DNA from 3 places in the Paenibacillus macerans genome. Region 1 is predicted to be linked to each of the others. Evidence: riboswitches for the same ligand, from Rfam matches in the RefSeq annotation. Region 1 holds a riboswitch; each other region holds the start of a gene.
The links. A riboswitch is a leader RNA that binds a small molecule or an ion and turns the genes downstream of it on or off. The one in region 1 is predicted to bind cyclic di-GMP.
Positions count from the first base shown of each region.

Region 1 (4,891 bases):
GGGTGAGCGGGTATCGCGCCGCCGTTTGAGCGGCATCCTCGGTGAAGTTTTGCAGTTCGCTGATGCGGGTCGTCCAGAAACCGAGCGTAGCCGTAGCAAGTCCGATAGAAAACAAAATGACCGCGCCGGTAACGATAATGAATAGCGTAAACGGTACTGCAATCCAGCCGACTTGTCCGCTATGCGTCATCGCGCCGAGCGACCAGCACAGGATGAAACCGCCCTGCAGCAGTTCGCCGGGCATCAGCCGGAAGTTCTGCGGCATTAAAGCGAGCAGCACCGGCATCGGCCGCGTCAATAGCTGGTCGAGCTCTCCGCCGACCAGGTATTTTTCCAGATGGTGCACCTCCTCGGCAAACGTGCGGTACAGCGTCCTGGACAACGTCATCACCGCAAACAAATACCCGATCTCGTAAACCGACCAGCCCTGTATTACGCCGAACTTGTCCAGAACGATCGCGATCATCAGAAATTCGGAAATCTGGATCAACGCGGCCAGCACCGTACCCAGCACAAAATTGAATTTGTACTGCATCCGGCTTTTTATGCTCGTACGGATCAGCAGCCGGTACAGGTTCAGCCAAGACATCGGCTTCGCGCCAGCGGACCGGGCCGGGCCGGCAGTGACCTTCGAAAATCGTCCGCCGCTGCCGCTAATGTCATCGTACATTTCGTGCGTGCCGTCTATGCCGCTCATAGGCTTCTGCCCGCTCTTAGACTTCCGCCCGTTCTTTGGCTTCCGCCCTCTCCCAGGCTTTTGCCCGTTCTCAGCGCCAGGCCCCTTCCTCTCGTTCATCCGCCCTGCACCTCCACTTTCCGCCGCAGCAGCCGGGTTGCCAGCAAGCAGCAAGCAGTCATCAGGACGCACCAAAGCAGCGTTCCCCATAAGGCGGAGCCGCTTCCGTTTCCAAGATAAATCGTTGTGGGAACATAGAGCAGGTAAGGGTAAGGCGATAGCCAGGCGAGGTTTTCCAGCGGTCCGGGCAGCCATTCCAACGGGATGAAAAATCCGGCAAGCAAATTGATCAGCGCGCTATTGGCCCAATAGAGCCAGGACGATTCCATCGTCCACAAGGCGCTTACGCCGATCAAATAATTGATGCAGATCGACAGATAGGAGGCCCCGAGCAACCCTAACACGGTGTACAACACGGCGGTCCATTGATTTGGAATTTGCAATGAAAAAATGAAGAAATACAGGAGATAAATCGGGATGGATTTGAAAATGAACTGGTAGGCGATCTGTCCCCATTCCCTGGCCATCGTATGGCTGAACAGATGGACGGGACGCATCAGATCAAGCGCGATTTGCCCGGTCCTGACGGATTGGGGGATGCCGAGCCCGTTCGTGATGAAGCTGGTGATCCAGAGACACGCCTGGGTGAAGGCGATATAATTCACCATTCCCTGCGTTCCGTACTCTCCCAGCGGGTGGTCCTTCCCCAACCCGATCCAGATGCACGCATACATAAATCCGAACATCGCGCTCGCGAGGTTGTGCACCATATGGGCTCCGCGGTACTGCAAATTGCGGGCATAGGCTTTGGAAGCCAGCGTGAAATAAAGCATCCGGTTAAACACCTCCGATAAGCTTATTTAGAGGGGGGGTCCCCCCTCATAGACGGGCAGACCCGTCCACTTCAGTCAAGGCGATTTTGCAAGAAGGGTATTATCATACCTTAATATTCCAAGAGTGGCAAGAGAAATTTTGCGCACCCGGATTACCAGGAAATGGATTGCATGTTTTATGGAATCGTGATACGATGTTTTTTGTGAAAAAAGCGGCTACGATAAACGGCAAACCTGTCGAAAGGCAGCGACGCAAAGCTAAAGGGCCTTCCCGCAAGGATGGCAGCCAGCTACCGAACAGAAGGCTTTTTTTGTTTTTTTATATGTATATTAATTTAAGTAGGCTCAACCTAGAAAACAGGTATTCGACAGTCGGCTGCTGGAGCGCACCAAACGCCGGTCTTCAAAATAGCGGTAATTTATGTGCTTATTATCCGGAGCCGGGCATGTTCATCCCCATTAGCGGCATCTTTGTTCCTTATTCGCTTGTGAAGGGCCCAGAACGCGGGCGTTTCCTTGCGACTGAAGACAATAGCGGCATAAATCGTCTCTATTTCTCTCAAATTGACGGATATCGCCGGAATAGCGGCATTTTTTGCCCTTATGTTTTGCGCTTTTCGCAGGAGTTTCTCATGATCGTTTGGTCAAGCGCCGTTTTGGGTTTTTGTGCTATAAAATAGGAAACGCTTAATCCAAATGAACGGGTTTTGGCATACGCAAGCAGAATGTACTTCCTTGCCCTACTTCCGAGGTTAACGTAATCGTCCCCCCGTGGTCTGTTGCAATTTTTTTGACGATATAAAGGCCCACGCCGCTGCCCTTAATTTGACGGGAACCCGAATTGCCGGCTCGATAAAATTTATCGAACAGCCGCGCATGCATCTCCGCGGGAATTCCTATTCCGTAATCCGTAACCTCGATGATATAATAGTCTGCTTCTTCCGCGATTCGGATGAGTACTAATGGTTTGCCGGGAGAATATTTAATCGCATTGCTGATTAAATTGTCAAAAACTTGAGACATTCTAAACCGGTCCGCGTAGATGAAAGCGTCTTCAACCTCGGAATCCACCTCGATAAGATGCGATGATTTCAAATTCCACCGTTCGGTCACTTCGTGAATGAGTTCAATCAGCGGTACATAAGTTTTATGATAGTTATACCCTCCCGATTCCAGCCGCTCACTGTCCAAAACATCCTCAAGCAGATGGGACAACCGGTTTCCTTCCGCAAAAATGATTTCCATGTAACGCCGCCTGTTCTCCGCGGAAATATCGTACTGCATCAACATTTCCACATAGCCCAGCAGCGTCGTCAGAGGTGTCCTTAATTCGTGGGAGACCACGCTGATCATTTCGCGTCTCTGCGGATCGGCCGCCTCTTCTTCGCCGCATTCCCGAAATACCAATAAATACCCGTAACACGCCGTTTGCGCGGTATCCAATACCGGGCTTACATAAAACGAGAACAAACGCCTAGGTCCTTGGGCATATGGGAACTTCCCCTGATTTCCGTTCACCTCTCCTTTTCGAAACGCTTGTATGGTCTTGGTCAGCTTATGGTCCTCCTGCTGAATGTTCGCATCCATAGCTTTGGTAAAAGCCGTAATATCCTGCCCCGTCATCTCTTCCAAGCCGAACAAATCTTTGAGCCTGCGGTTCATAAACACGATCGTCCCCCTAGTGTCGCATTTAAGGATACCTTCCTGAAATGATTCCAAGTAGTACGTATCGATGTCCTGTTGTTCCTCAGCCATGTTTTCTCTCATTCGCCAACCGCTTGTCCGGTTTTACCGCCTGGCCGGCACCTCATGGTTTTGCTCTTCCCCCTTTCCCTCCTTCGCCATCCAAGGATCGGCATAACGGATCATGTCGCTGTCTTCGATTTTTCGGCCGATTTGCAGTTCGATCAACTCCAGATCGCTGTACGCCAACAGCGCATGTTTCATGCCGGGCTCAACGACAACAACGCTTCCCGCCTCTACGGGAAACGTTTGGCCGTCAATGCACGCTTCGCCCGCGCCGGCAATCACGATCCAGATTTCTTTGCGCCGCCCATGTTCATGATAACCGATAAAACGGCCTGCGGAAATCACGGCCCGGTTGGTCAACGATTCCGTTTCGCCCGCGCGTCTTGCGGTCAACACCGTCTTCCGGCCCCACCCGGTTTCTTTAAAACGGGGGGTGATTTCGACTTGAGCCACCATATCTTTAATGCCGGCCGACGCTTCCCGGTCGGTGACCAGAATACCGTCCGGTCCCGCGGCCACGACAATGTTGGGCACTCTCCATACGCCCACGGGGATATCCAGCTCATTGACAATCCGGGAGCCGGATGAATCCGGACAGACATAACCGCTCCCGCTGACCTGCTGCTCCATTTCTTCCGAAAGCGAATTCCATGTGCCGATATCCTTCCAGCGGCCTTGATAAGGAACGGCTACAATGCGCTTCGTTCGTTCCACCACCTCGATGTCGAAGCTTTGGCGCGGAAGCAGCTTATACATGCCGAGCAGCTCATCGTAATCCGCCGGCAGGCCCCTTTGCTTAAGCGCATCAAGCAGAAATCCAAGCCGAAACACGAACACTCCGCAGTTCCATAAGGCGCCCTCGTCAATCAACGTTTGGGCCCTAGCCGCGGAAGGCTTTTCCACAAACGCTCGCACCCGCAAGCTTCCGTCCGCTTCGGCCGGCTGCTGCGTCACAATATAACCGAATTTATCCGCAGGCGCGTCGGGAGCCACGCCCAAAAGCGCCAGATCGGCGCCAGCGTCCGCCAACACGCCGGGCAGTTTGCCCAAGGCTTGAAAAAAGGAATCCTCCGCATAGCCATCGACCGGCATAACCCCTACGGTTTCGTCAGGACCGCAGCCTTCCTTGCTGTGCAAGTAGGCGGAGGCCAGACTAATGGCCGGAAAGGTATCCCTGCGCTCTGGTTCCTCGAGAATCGGCGCCAGATCGCCGACCTGCCCTTGAATCAGCTCCCTTTGTCCGAGGCCGGCCGAGAACAACAACGCCTCCCCTAGCCCCGCGCCGGAAAGCTGGCGGCAAACCCGCTGCAGCATGCTTTCCGCTTTCCCCTCATGCCGCAGCACGGGCAAAAACTGCTTCGGGCGGTTCGTGTTCGACAAAGGCCATAGCCGTTTCCCCGCACCGCCTGACAATAAAATTAGACGCATTTTTTCTCCCACCTTTAAATTGATGATTGTCACATTATTTCAAATATTAATCATTTTTGTAATTTTGTATATTGCAAATATTAATTTTTCCTTTATTATTTCATAGAATAGGAGGGTGACTTATGAATGAGTACCAAAGTACTAC
Region 1 is NZ_UGSI01000001.1:3,585,813-3,590,703, forward strand. Features, by position in the region: gene DYE26_RS16165 (ABC transporter permease) at 1-589, opposite strand, end outside; gene DYE26_RS16170 (ABC transporter permease) at 793-1,569, opposite strand; cyclic di-GMP riboswitch class I at 1,787-1,867, shown strand; gene DYE26_RS33165 (hypothetical protein) at 1,881-2,249, shown strand; gene DYE26_RS16175 (PAS domain-containing sensor histidine kinase) at 2,257-3,324, opposite strand; gene DYE26_RS16180 (sugar phosphate nucleotidyltransferase) at 3,358-4,746, opposite strand; gene DYE26_RS16185 (response regulator transcription factor) at 4,873-4,891, shown strand, end outside.

Region 2 (4,891 bases), 460 kb from region 1:
GGCAGCAGCATCAACTTCACGCTGGGCGATTTCGTCCATAGCCCCGATGTTCAATTAACGTTGATCGGCTTGATCCTGATTGCCATTTTGATGTCGCTGCGGGTTAAAGGAGCGCTGTTGATCGGGATTATCGCCACCACCATTATCGGTATTCCGATGGGCGTTACTAACGTTTCCGGACTTTCCGGCGCCAGCTGGCTGCCCGCTTTTGACAATCTTGCGGTGGGCAAGCTCGATCTGGGTGCGGCTTTGCATCTGGGTCTGTTTGAAATTGTTTTTGTATTCACGTTCGTTGAATTGTTTGATACGTTCGGCACTTTGGTCGGTACGGCTACCCGCGCCGGCTTGATGAAAAACAAAGAAGAAGGCGAGAAAAAAATCGGCAAGGCGATGCTGGTGGATGCGGTTGGCGTCAGCGCGGGCGCATTTCTTGGCACCAGCACGATCACTTCCTATGTAGAGAGCACCGCTGGTGTGGCCGAAGGCGGACGCACCGGGCTCACTTCGGTAACGACGGGGATCTTGTTCCTCCTGGCGCTGTTCATCGCGCCGCTGGCCGGTGTTGTGCCGAGCGCGGCAACGGCTCCGGCGCTGATTATCGTCGGCGTGCTGATGATCGGCCAGGTCAAATCGATCGAATGGGATGACTTCCTGCATGCCTTCCCGGCGTTCTTGACGATCGTATTGATGCCTTTCACCGGAAGCATCGCCAACGGGATCGCCGCCGGTTTGGTCTCTTACGTCATTCTGGGGGGCTTCAACAACCTGTTCACCAAAAACAAAGTCAAAATTCATTGGCTGATGTGGGTGCTGGCCGTGCTCGTATTGGCCCGCTATATTTTCCTTGGCACCGAATAATTTAATGAAAACCGGATCGACCAACAAGGGTGTCCCTCTCCGTTAGGAGCAGGCGCCCTTGTTTTAGTTCTAACCGCCGCCGACTGGAACGATAAACCGCCTACCCTTCAAAATAACGACACTTTATGTACTTATTATCCGAGCCCCAACGTGTTCGTCTCCATTAGCGGCATTTTATGTACTTATTTTCCTATGAATGGTCCAGAACATGGGCATTTCTTTGCGACGGGGGAAAATAACGACATAAATTACCTCTATTTCTCCCAAATGAACGGATATCGCCGGAATAGCAACATTTTTTGCCCTTATTTTTCTGCTGGATTATCCCGGAGCAATACAAAAGAGCACCGCAGGCTTATCGGCGCGCTTCTTTAAGCTCCATTTCTAGGCTATTTGACATGGAAAGAAATGGGCCCCCACTCCTGAATATTTTTTTGTGAATCCGCTTTTTTTCATAAACTATGGATTGATTTCCAGCCGGAGTCGATTATAATAAATTTAAATAATTAAAATTCTAAACCAAAGGCAAACTATTCGAAAGGATAGGACGCAAAGTTTGGAGTCTAAAGCGTGCGCAAGCCGTGGTGGGAATTGCGGTGCAAGCTGCGCTATGATTGTCCGGCCGCCATGTAAGTATGGCGGTCTTTTTATTTTGAAGATTTTGATTGGAAAAAAATTACTTTTACAAAAGAAGGTGAACTAATGATTTCGATGGCAGGAAACGGCGCCCGGTCGATTCGAATCGGATTAGCCACAGCTCTGCTTGCGTTTTGGGCGGCCGGCTGCAGCGGGGCCAGTCCGCAGGCGGACAACGGGAATGGGGCCTCCCCCATGTCCGGGGCGCAGACCGCTTCATTGCAGCAGCAGCCGATTGCCCGTTATACGGGGGAACCGAGCAAAACATTGTCTTTTGTCTATACGGCCAAAAAGGAGCTTTCCCTAACGTTCGACGGTTTGGGCGATCGCGAGACGATCGAGCGTTTATTGGATGAACTGGACAAGCATCATATCAAAGCGACGTTTTTTGTCCCGGGCATGCGGGCGGCCGAAGAGCCGGATTTGGTCAAGGAACTAACCAGCCGCGGCCACGAGGTGGAGAACAATACGTTGACGCGCGCCGACTTGACGACCTTAAGCTATGAAGAAATCTATAAAGAAATCAACCGTACCAACGGCTTGATTGCCGACGCGACAGGCAAGCAGCCGCAGTTCGTCCGGACCCGGGGGGCCCGTATGAGCGAAGACGTTCGCCTGGTGGCGGCGCAAACCGGACTAAAAGCCGTCGTTTCCTACAACATCAATCCGAAGGACAGCGACATGCAAAGCGCCAAGGAAATCGGCGATTACATACGGAGGTACATTAGCCGCGGCGGCATTATCGCGCTAAATACGGACGTGAATCCCGAGGTGGTTTCCTCCATTTCCTATATTGCGGATGCGGCGAAAGAAGTAGGCTATAAGTTGGTGCCGCTCGCAAAGCTGGTGCGTGACGGCGGCGAGCGGAAGCCGCTGGAGCAAATCCCGGGATACGATGCCGCCCGGATCAATCCCGATTACGAGCAGGCGGACTATAATCTGATCTATAACGCCAGCGATATCGCCAAATGGAACCCGCACGGCAAGAAGGTCGTCGCCCTGACCTTTGACGATTGGGGCAGCGATTTGACCGTCACCCGTCTGTTGAAGATCCTAGAGGATCATGACGTCAAAGCGACCTTTTTTCTGCGGGCCAACGGCGTAGAGAACAATCCGAACCTGGCCAGAGCTATCGTCGAAGAGGGTCACCTTGTGGCGAATCATACCTACAGCCATCCCGTGATTACGCAAATCCCGCCCGACGAGCTGCAGGAAGAAGTGGTCAAGGCGCACCGCATCATCACCGAAGCGATTCAGCAGCAGCCGGCGATGCTGTTCAGGCCTCCGACCGGGGAGATCAACAAGGAGACGGCCAAGGTGATCGCGGCCACGGGGTATAAGACGCTCGCTTTGTACGATGTGACCACCCTGGATTGGAATTCCGACCATGACGCTCAGTACATTTTAAACGGGGTGCTGAAGCAGACGACTAACGGCAGCGTTATTTTGCTGCATATGCTTGACGGCCTCCATACGCTGGAAGCCTTGCCGAAGGTAATCGACCAGTTGAAGCAGCGGGGTTATTCCTTTGTGCTTCTGGACGAGCTGTACGGGATGAAATAAGGAACGAACGCTTGCTCGGCATCTTTGGATACTCATCGGGAAATGAATGGGGTTGAACTTATGGATTTGAATCAACTATATGAGAACATTGTAAAGCGGACGGCCAAACTGGCTGTCGTCGGACTAGGGTACGTAGGTTTGCCGCTAGCGGTCGCGTTTGCCCGCAAGGCTGACGTCATCGGGTTTGACGTGAGTCCCCGGAAAATCGCCGATTACCTTGCGGGGAAAGATCCGACCGGCGATGTCGGGGACGCGGCGATCAAGGCGAGCTCGATTGACTTTACCTCGGATGAGGCGAGGCTGGGGGAGGCTTCCTTTTACATCCTGGCCGTGCCTACGCCGGTTCAAAACGATAAAGTGCCCGACCTTACTTATGTCAAGAACGCCAGCGCGATGGTCGGGAAACATTTGCGCCCCGGTTCGGTCGTTGTCTACGAGTCGACGGTTTATCCCGGCGTCACCGAGGAAGTGTGCGTTCCGATCCTGGAGGCGGAGTCGGGGCTTACATGCGGGGTCGACTTTAAAGTCGGCTATTCCCCCGAACGAATCAATCCGGGCGATCAGGTTCACCGGCTCGAGAACATCGTGAAAATCGTTTCCGGCATGGATGAGCAGACGCTTGGTCTTGTGGCGCAGGTTTACGAGCTGGTGATCGAGGCGGGGGTTTACCGGGCCGAAAGTATCCGTGTGGCCGAGGCGGCCAAGGTGATCGAAAACGCCCAACGCGACATCAATATCGCTTTTATGAACGAACTATCCATGCTGTTTCACCGGATGGGAATCGACACGAAAGCGGTGCTGGCCGCGGCGGGAACCAAATGGAATTTTCTCAAATTCACCCCAGGGCTGGTCGGCGGCCATTGCATTGGCATCGATCCTTACTATTTAACTTATAAAGCGGAAGATGCGGGGTACCATTCGAAAATCATTTCCGCGGGGCGGCGCATCAACGACGGGATGGGCAAATATGTCGCCCGCAGCATCGTAAAGCTGCTGATGCGCCTGCGGAAAGATTTGTCGGATGTGAAAGTCGGTATCCTCGGCCTGGCCTACAAGGAGGATTGCCCCGATTTTCGCAACACGAAGGTCACGGATATTATCGCAGAGCTGAAGGAATATGATATCCAGCCGCTTGTCTGCGATCCGCTGGTGGACCCGCGGCTCGTGTATGAAGAGCATGGATTGGAGCTGGCGCAGCTGCCCGATTTGCGTGATTTGAACGTGGTGGTGCTGGCCGTCCCTCACAGGGAATTTCTAAACATGGCTCGTGAGGATTACGACCGGTTGTTCGGGGCGGACAAGAGCAAGGTGTTTTTCGATATTAAAGCCGTGTTCGATAAATCCGAATTCGAAGCTTCGGGTTATCATTACTGGAGCCTGTAAAGGGCCCATCTTAAAGGTTAAGGGGCAATGAACTTGAGGAAAAAGAACAAAGCACAACAAAAGCCGGTTGAAGTTCTCTCCACGCCCAAGGCGGATCGGCGGCTGCTTGCCCATGTCCCCGATCCGGAGAACATCCGCAAAGCGTCGGACCGCAGAGGCATGTTGCGCTCAAAGGACGATGGGCCCGGTGAATCCGCCGATCATGGCGACAATAAGATGCCCCGTCTGCTCAGCTTGCGCTATGAGGCTGATTTTCCCGTCTCGCTGCTGCCCGTGGGAGCCGATAAGAAAGGGAAAAAGGCGGACGCAAAGTCCCAAATAAGCGGCATGGCCGCGGACATTTCTTCAACGGGGATTCTGGTGGAACTGGAATCGGAGAGGGCCGAAACATGCCGTGAAGGCGATGTGTTCGAGCTGCGCTTTAACATTCCGCCGGGGACGATGCCGGAGG
Region 2 is NZ_UGSI01000001.1:4,041,469-4,046,359, reverse strand. Features, by position in the region: gene DYE26_RS18235 (NCS2 family permease) at 1-858, shown strand, start outside; cyclic di-GMP riboswitch class I at 1,373-1,488, shown strand; gene DYE26_RS18230 (polysaccharide deacetylase family protein) at 1,561-3,057, shown strand; gene DYE26_RS18225 (nucleotide sugar dehydrogenase) at 3,118-4,440, shown strand; gene DYE26_RS18220 (glycosyltransferase family 2 protein) at 4,468-4,891, shown strand, end outside.
Region 2: linked by a shared signal. The riboswitch ahead of DYE26_RS18230 (polysaccharide deacetylase family protein) and the one ahead of DYE26_RS33165 (hypothetical protein) in region 1 are both predicted to bind cyclic di-GMP.

Region 3 (4,891 bases), on a different contig from region 1:
AGAGTGTGGAAGGCCGACATATCGAGGAGGCGGCGATCGCATCCCGCCACATCGGTCCCGAGTCGATCGATGTCTGGCATCTGTCGGCCGAACTGCAGCGAAACGGGCTGCTGCCGGAAAAAGGGATCGGCGGCGAGGACATTCAGCCATTGTCGATAGATCGGGTACACCTTCAGGCCGGTGTTGTGGATGCCGACATTCTGGCCGAGGAGTCGGTCGGCGGCGAGCATCTGCAGCAGGGAGCGGTGCAAAGCGGGCATATTGCAAACGCGGCGGTCGGCAGCGCACAGCTTGCCGATGAAGCGATTGCCTCGCGCCACCTGAAAACCGGCGCGGTCGGCGCGGAGCACCTTGCCTTTACTCCGGTCCAGACGCTGCTGGATCAGCCGGCCAAACAGCTGTTTGGAATGTCGGCGTTTTTGTTGCAGCGCGATGAGGCCGAAACGCAAGTGAAGATTGAATTTGAAGAGCCGTTTGCTAATCCTAACTTTGTTATCGTTGCAATGACGAACCATTCGGCTTTTTACGCCACGCTAAGCGAACAAACTCAAGAATCGGCCGTCATTACGATTTCCAGGCTGAAGGAAAGCCATGTCCACTACGGCTTCGTCATGTGGATTGCCATCGGAAACGCGCATTAGAGTGTAGGGCCGATAAGATCGTAGCAAGGCCGCCGAGTTTATTCGGCGGCTTGTTGCCGTGCTTGCCGGGCGGGGAATTATTCCCGTCTGTGCCATATTCGTAGTGGGACTGACGGCATGGGCTGCGTATAGCAGCGATGGGCCGTATCCATTGGAAGTATCCAATAAACTTCGCTCAAACCGCCCATTTTGCACCTTGCCGAGTCTCATCTATTTGGATAGTATCCAATCAAGCGTCCAAATTTACGATTGAATTTCCATTTTAATTGGATATATCCAATGAGGTTTCGCCGGGGCTGTTTGTGGCTTCGCTGATCCGCCCTGAATCCGCCCTGAAGCTGACCTGAAGCTGTCACTGAAGTTCCTTAACACTGCCCCGAACTGCGTCGGATTACCTAAGGCCTGGCCGTGATTCCGGCTCGAAAAACGGCTGCATATTCCGCCGGTCAATCGGGCTTTCTCACGGCTCAGATCGACCGTTTTTTAGTATTTACACAATCTGCTCTGGCGTGTTAGTATGAAACCAACTAAAAAATAGCAAAGACTAGAAGGGCAAACTTGCCGAAAGACAAGGACGCAAAGCCACGGGCCTAAAGTACCAGCAACAGCTACGGCAGCCGGGTTTCTATAGTTGGATAGGCGTCCTCTCTTTCTTCGGGTTCTCTTTCTTCGGGTTCTCTTTCTTCGCTAGAAGGTTCATGAAGAAGGAGTTTTTTTATGTCTGAAATTTGTCGAATAAACATCAATAATGTCGAATTATGTAAAACGGGGAGATAGTTTATGGCAGAACGAGAGAATAGCGATCCGTTATTAGAGGTCTATCTTCACGAGAATTCGCAACTGCTCGAGCAGTTGGAACAGATCATCCTGGAATGCGAAGAGCTTAACGCTTTTCCGTCCGCCGCCATCCACGACATTTTCCGTATTATGCACACGATCAAAGGCTCCTCCACGATGATGAATTTCGATAACATCGCGGCTTTGTCGCACATCATGGAAGATCTGTTTGCGTTTATCCGCGAACATCAGCCCCGCTTGGCCGATTGCACGGCGTTGTCCGAGCTGGTGCTGCAGGGCGGCGATTTCATTAAGCTTGAGCTGTATAAGATCAGGCAGGGCGATTCTCCCGACGGGGACGCATCTTCGCTGAAAAGCAGCATTACCGGATATTTGGAAGAACTAAAAGCCGCACAGCATGCCGGGCCGGCAGTTTCCCCTCTTCAAGGCCCCGAAACCGGCAAACGTCAGGATGGTGAGGTCTCCCCCTCCGACGCTCATTTAAAAGCCGTTCTTTATTTTGATGACGATTACAACATGGAGAATGTTCGGGCATATCAAGTCGTTCACAGCCTGCAGGAAATGACCGAGCATTTCGCCTACTGGCCCGAGGACATTGCCGAAAATCCCGAAACAGCCTCGCTCATAAGAGAGCAGGGCTTCCAAATTCTGTTCCGGAACGGCGAATCCGCGGACACGGTAGCTGCTTACCTGTCGCAGGCGCCATCCTTAAAGCATTTGGAAATGATCAATTTGCCGGAACAAAGCCGGGCAGAGCCTGAGGCAGAGACGGCCGCCGCGGCAGAGACGCTTCAGCCGATACCCGAAGCGGAAGCGCGAACAGGAGAGTCTACGGCGGCACATTCTGCAGCGCACGCAGCAGCACTTTCTACGGACGCCGCACCTGCCTCCCCTTCCGAGCCGGGCGCCGCCGAACCCTCCCAGGTGCCGGGAGCGGCTGCCCGCACTTCGCAGCCGCCGGAGGCCAAAACGCAGGATATTGCCAGAGCTAATGCCTCGCAGCATTCCAGTTTCATCAGCGTGAATTTGGCCAAGCTCGACGAGTTGATGGACCTGGTCGGCGAGCTCGTCATCGCCGAATCGATGGTCACGCAAAACCCGGAATTAGCCGGACTGGAGCTTGAACAGTTTCAGAAGGCCGCCCGGCATCTGCGGAAGATCACCGGCGAAATCCAAGACAAGGTGATGTCGATCCGCATGGTGCCGCTGGTTAATACGTTCCAAAAAATGAACCGCATCGTACGGGATATGTGCAGAAAACAGGATAAATCAGTCCGCTTGGAACTGCTTGGCGAGGATACGGAAGTGGACAAAAACATCATCGAGCACATCTCCGATCCGATCATGCACCTTGTACGGAACGCGATCGACCACGGCATCGAAACGCCGGAGGAACGCCTGGCAGCGGGCAAGGAAGAATCCGCGACGTTGACCCTTGAAGCGAAAAACGTCGGCAACGAGGTGTTCATTATCGTGCGCGACGACGGCAGGGGGCTGAACAAAGCGAAAATTTTACAGCGCGCCCGCGAGCGGCAAATGCTGTTCAAGGACGAATCGGAGATGAGCGACCGCGAGATTTACAACTTGATTTTTCTCCCCGGCTTCTCCACGAAAGAGGTCATTACCGAGTATAGCGGGCGCGGGGTCGGCATGGATGTCGTGATGCGCAATATCGAAAGCGTTGGCGGGAATGTGTCGGTGGACAGCGCGGCAGGCGAAGGAACGACGATTACGATCCGCATTCCGCTGACGCTGGCGATTATCGACGGCATGAACGTGAAGGTGGGGAAGGCGAGATATACGATCCCGACGACGGCGATCAAGGAATCGTTCCGCGCCGCCCCCGGCAGCGTGGTCACCGATCCCGACGGCAACGAAATGGTCATGGTGCGCGGGCAGTGCTACGGAGTACTGCGCCTTTACGAACGCTATAAGGTCAAGACCGAGATTACCGCGATGGAAGACGGGATTTTGATCATGGTGGAGCAGGACGGCACGCCGTTTTGCGTTTTTGCCGACGAATTGCTCGGGCAGCAGCAGGTTGTGGTCAAGAGCTTGCCGGCGTATATCCGTAAAATCCGGAACATCGGGGGCTTGGCCGGCTGCACGATGCTCGGGGACGGAAGCATCAGCCTGATCCTCGATGTCGGGGGACTCGTCAAGGCATCGGCATCATAGGACAACCAAGCAAAGGAGAGGGAGACATGGCGAATCAAGAGGCAAGCCTGCCGCTGGAGCAGGACGACGACACGCAGAAAGGAAAGTTCCTCACGTTTATGATCGGGAGCGATGTTTACGGCATCGAAATCAAATTCGTCACCGAAATCATCGGCATCCAGGCGATTACCGAGGTGCCGGAGTTGCCGGAGCATATCCGCGGCATCATCAATTTGCGCGGCAAAATCATTCCGGTCATGGACGTGAGGCTGCGCTTCAAAAAGCCGTTCCGGGAGTATAACGACCGGACCTGCATCATCGTCGTGGATATGAAGGACATTTCGATCGGGCTGATCGTCGACAGCGTCGCCGAGGTCGTCACGATTGCGGAAGAGGATATCGTTCCTCCGCCGGAGATCAAAAGCGGCAGCCAGCAAGGTTTTATCAAAGGGGTCGGAAAAGTCGGCGGCGAAGTCAAGCTGCTGCTGGACGGCGACAAGCTGCTTCATCATGATGAAGCGGAAAATTTAAGTCAACTGTAAACGAAAACCGCAACGGGGGTTATGGAAAATGATGAAGCTAACGATCAAAGCAAGATTAATCCTGTCCTTTAGTCTTTTGGTTCTCTCCCTGGTCGGCCTCGGAGTGTATTCGATCAATTCGTTAAACCAAGTGAATCAGCAGTCCACGGTCATCAGCGATACATGGCTCCCGGCGATGGATGCGGCCCATGTCATGAACACGGCCACTTCCGATTACCGGACCACCGAATTGCGGATTATTTTGGCGGAGAACGACCCGCAGGGATTGAAAGAGATGAAAGAGCGTTTAAATAATAAAGTCCAGGAATTGCAGCAGCTGATGACCGGTTACGAGGAGCAGACCCAAAACGACGAAGAGGCCGCCCGGCTGTATAACGTGTTTAAACAGGAGTGGGCCGGTTATTTGCAGATCAGCGACCAAATCATCGGATTGGTCGATCAGCATAAAGAGGCCGAAGCGCTGGAGCTCATGAGCGGAACCTCCGAGAAGGAATTCGATCAGGCTTCAAACGCTTTGCTCGATTTGGTGAAATACAATCAAACGAATTCGCAAAAAGCGAGCGACGATGGCGATAAAGCTTACGCCGGCACGGTCGCCATCATGACTACGATCATTATCGTTATGACGCTGATCGCCATCGGCCTGGCTTTCCTGATCGTCCTCGGCATCACGAAGCCGATCCGCAAGCTGTCCGAGGCGGCCGATGAGCTGGCGCTGGGCAATGTAAACATCAACGTGGAGACGAAGAGCAA
Region 3 is NZ_UGSI01000002.1:1,894,477-1,899,367, forward strand. Features, by position in the region: gene DYE26_RS31740 (WIAG-tail domain) at 1-641, shown strand, start outside; cyclic di-GMP riboswitch class I at 1,183-1,271, shown strand; gene DYE26_RS31745 (chemotaxis protein CheA) at 1,422-3,617, shown strand; gene DYE26_RS31750 (chemotaxis protein CheW) at 3,644-4,138, shown strand; gene DYE26_RS31755 (methyl-accepting chemotaxis protein) at 4,167-4,891, shown strand, end outside.
Region 3: linked by a shared signal. The riboswitch ahead of DYE26_RS31745 (chemotaxis protein CheA) and the one ahead of DYE26_RS33165 (hypothetical protein) in region 1 are both predicted to bind cyclic di-GMP.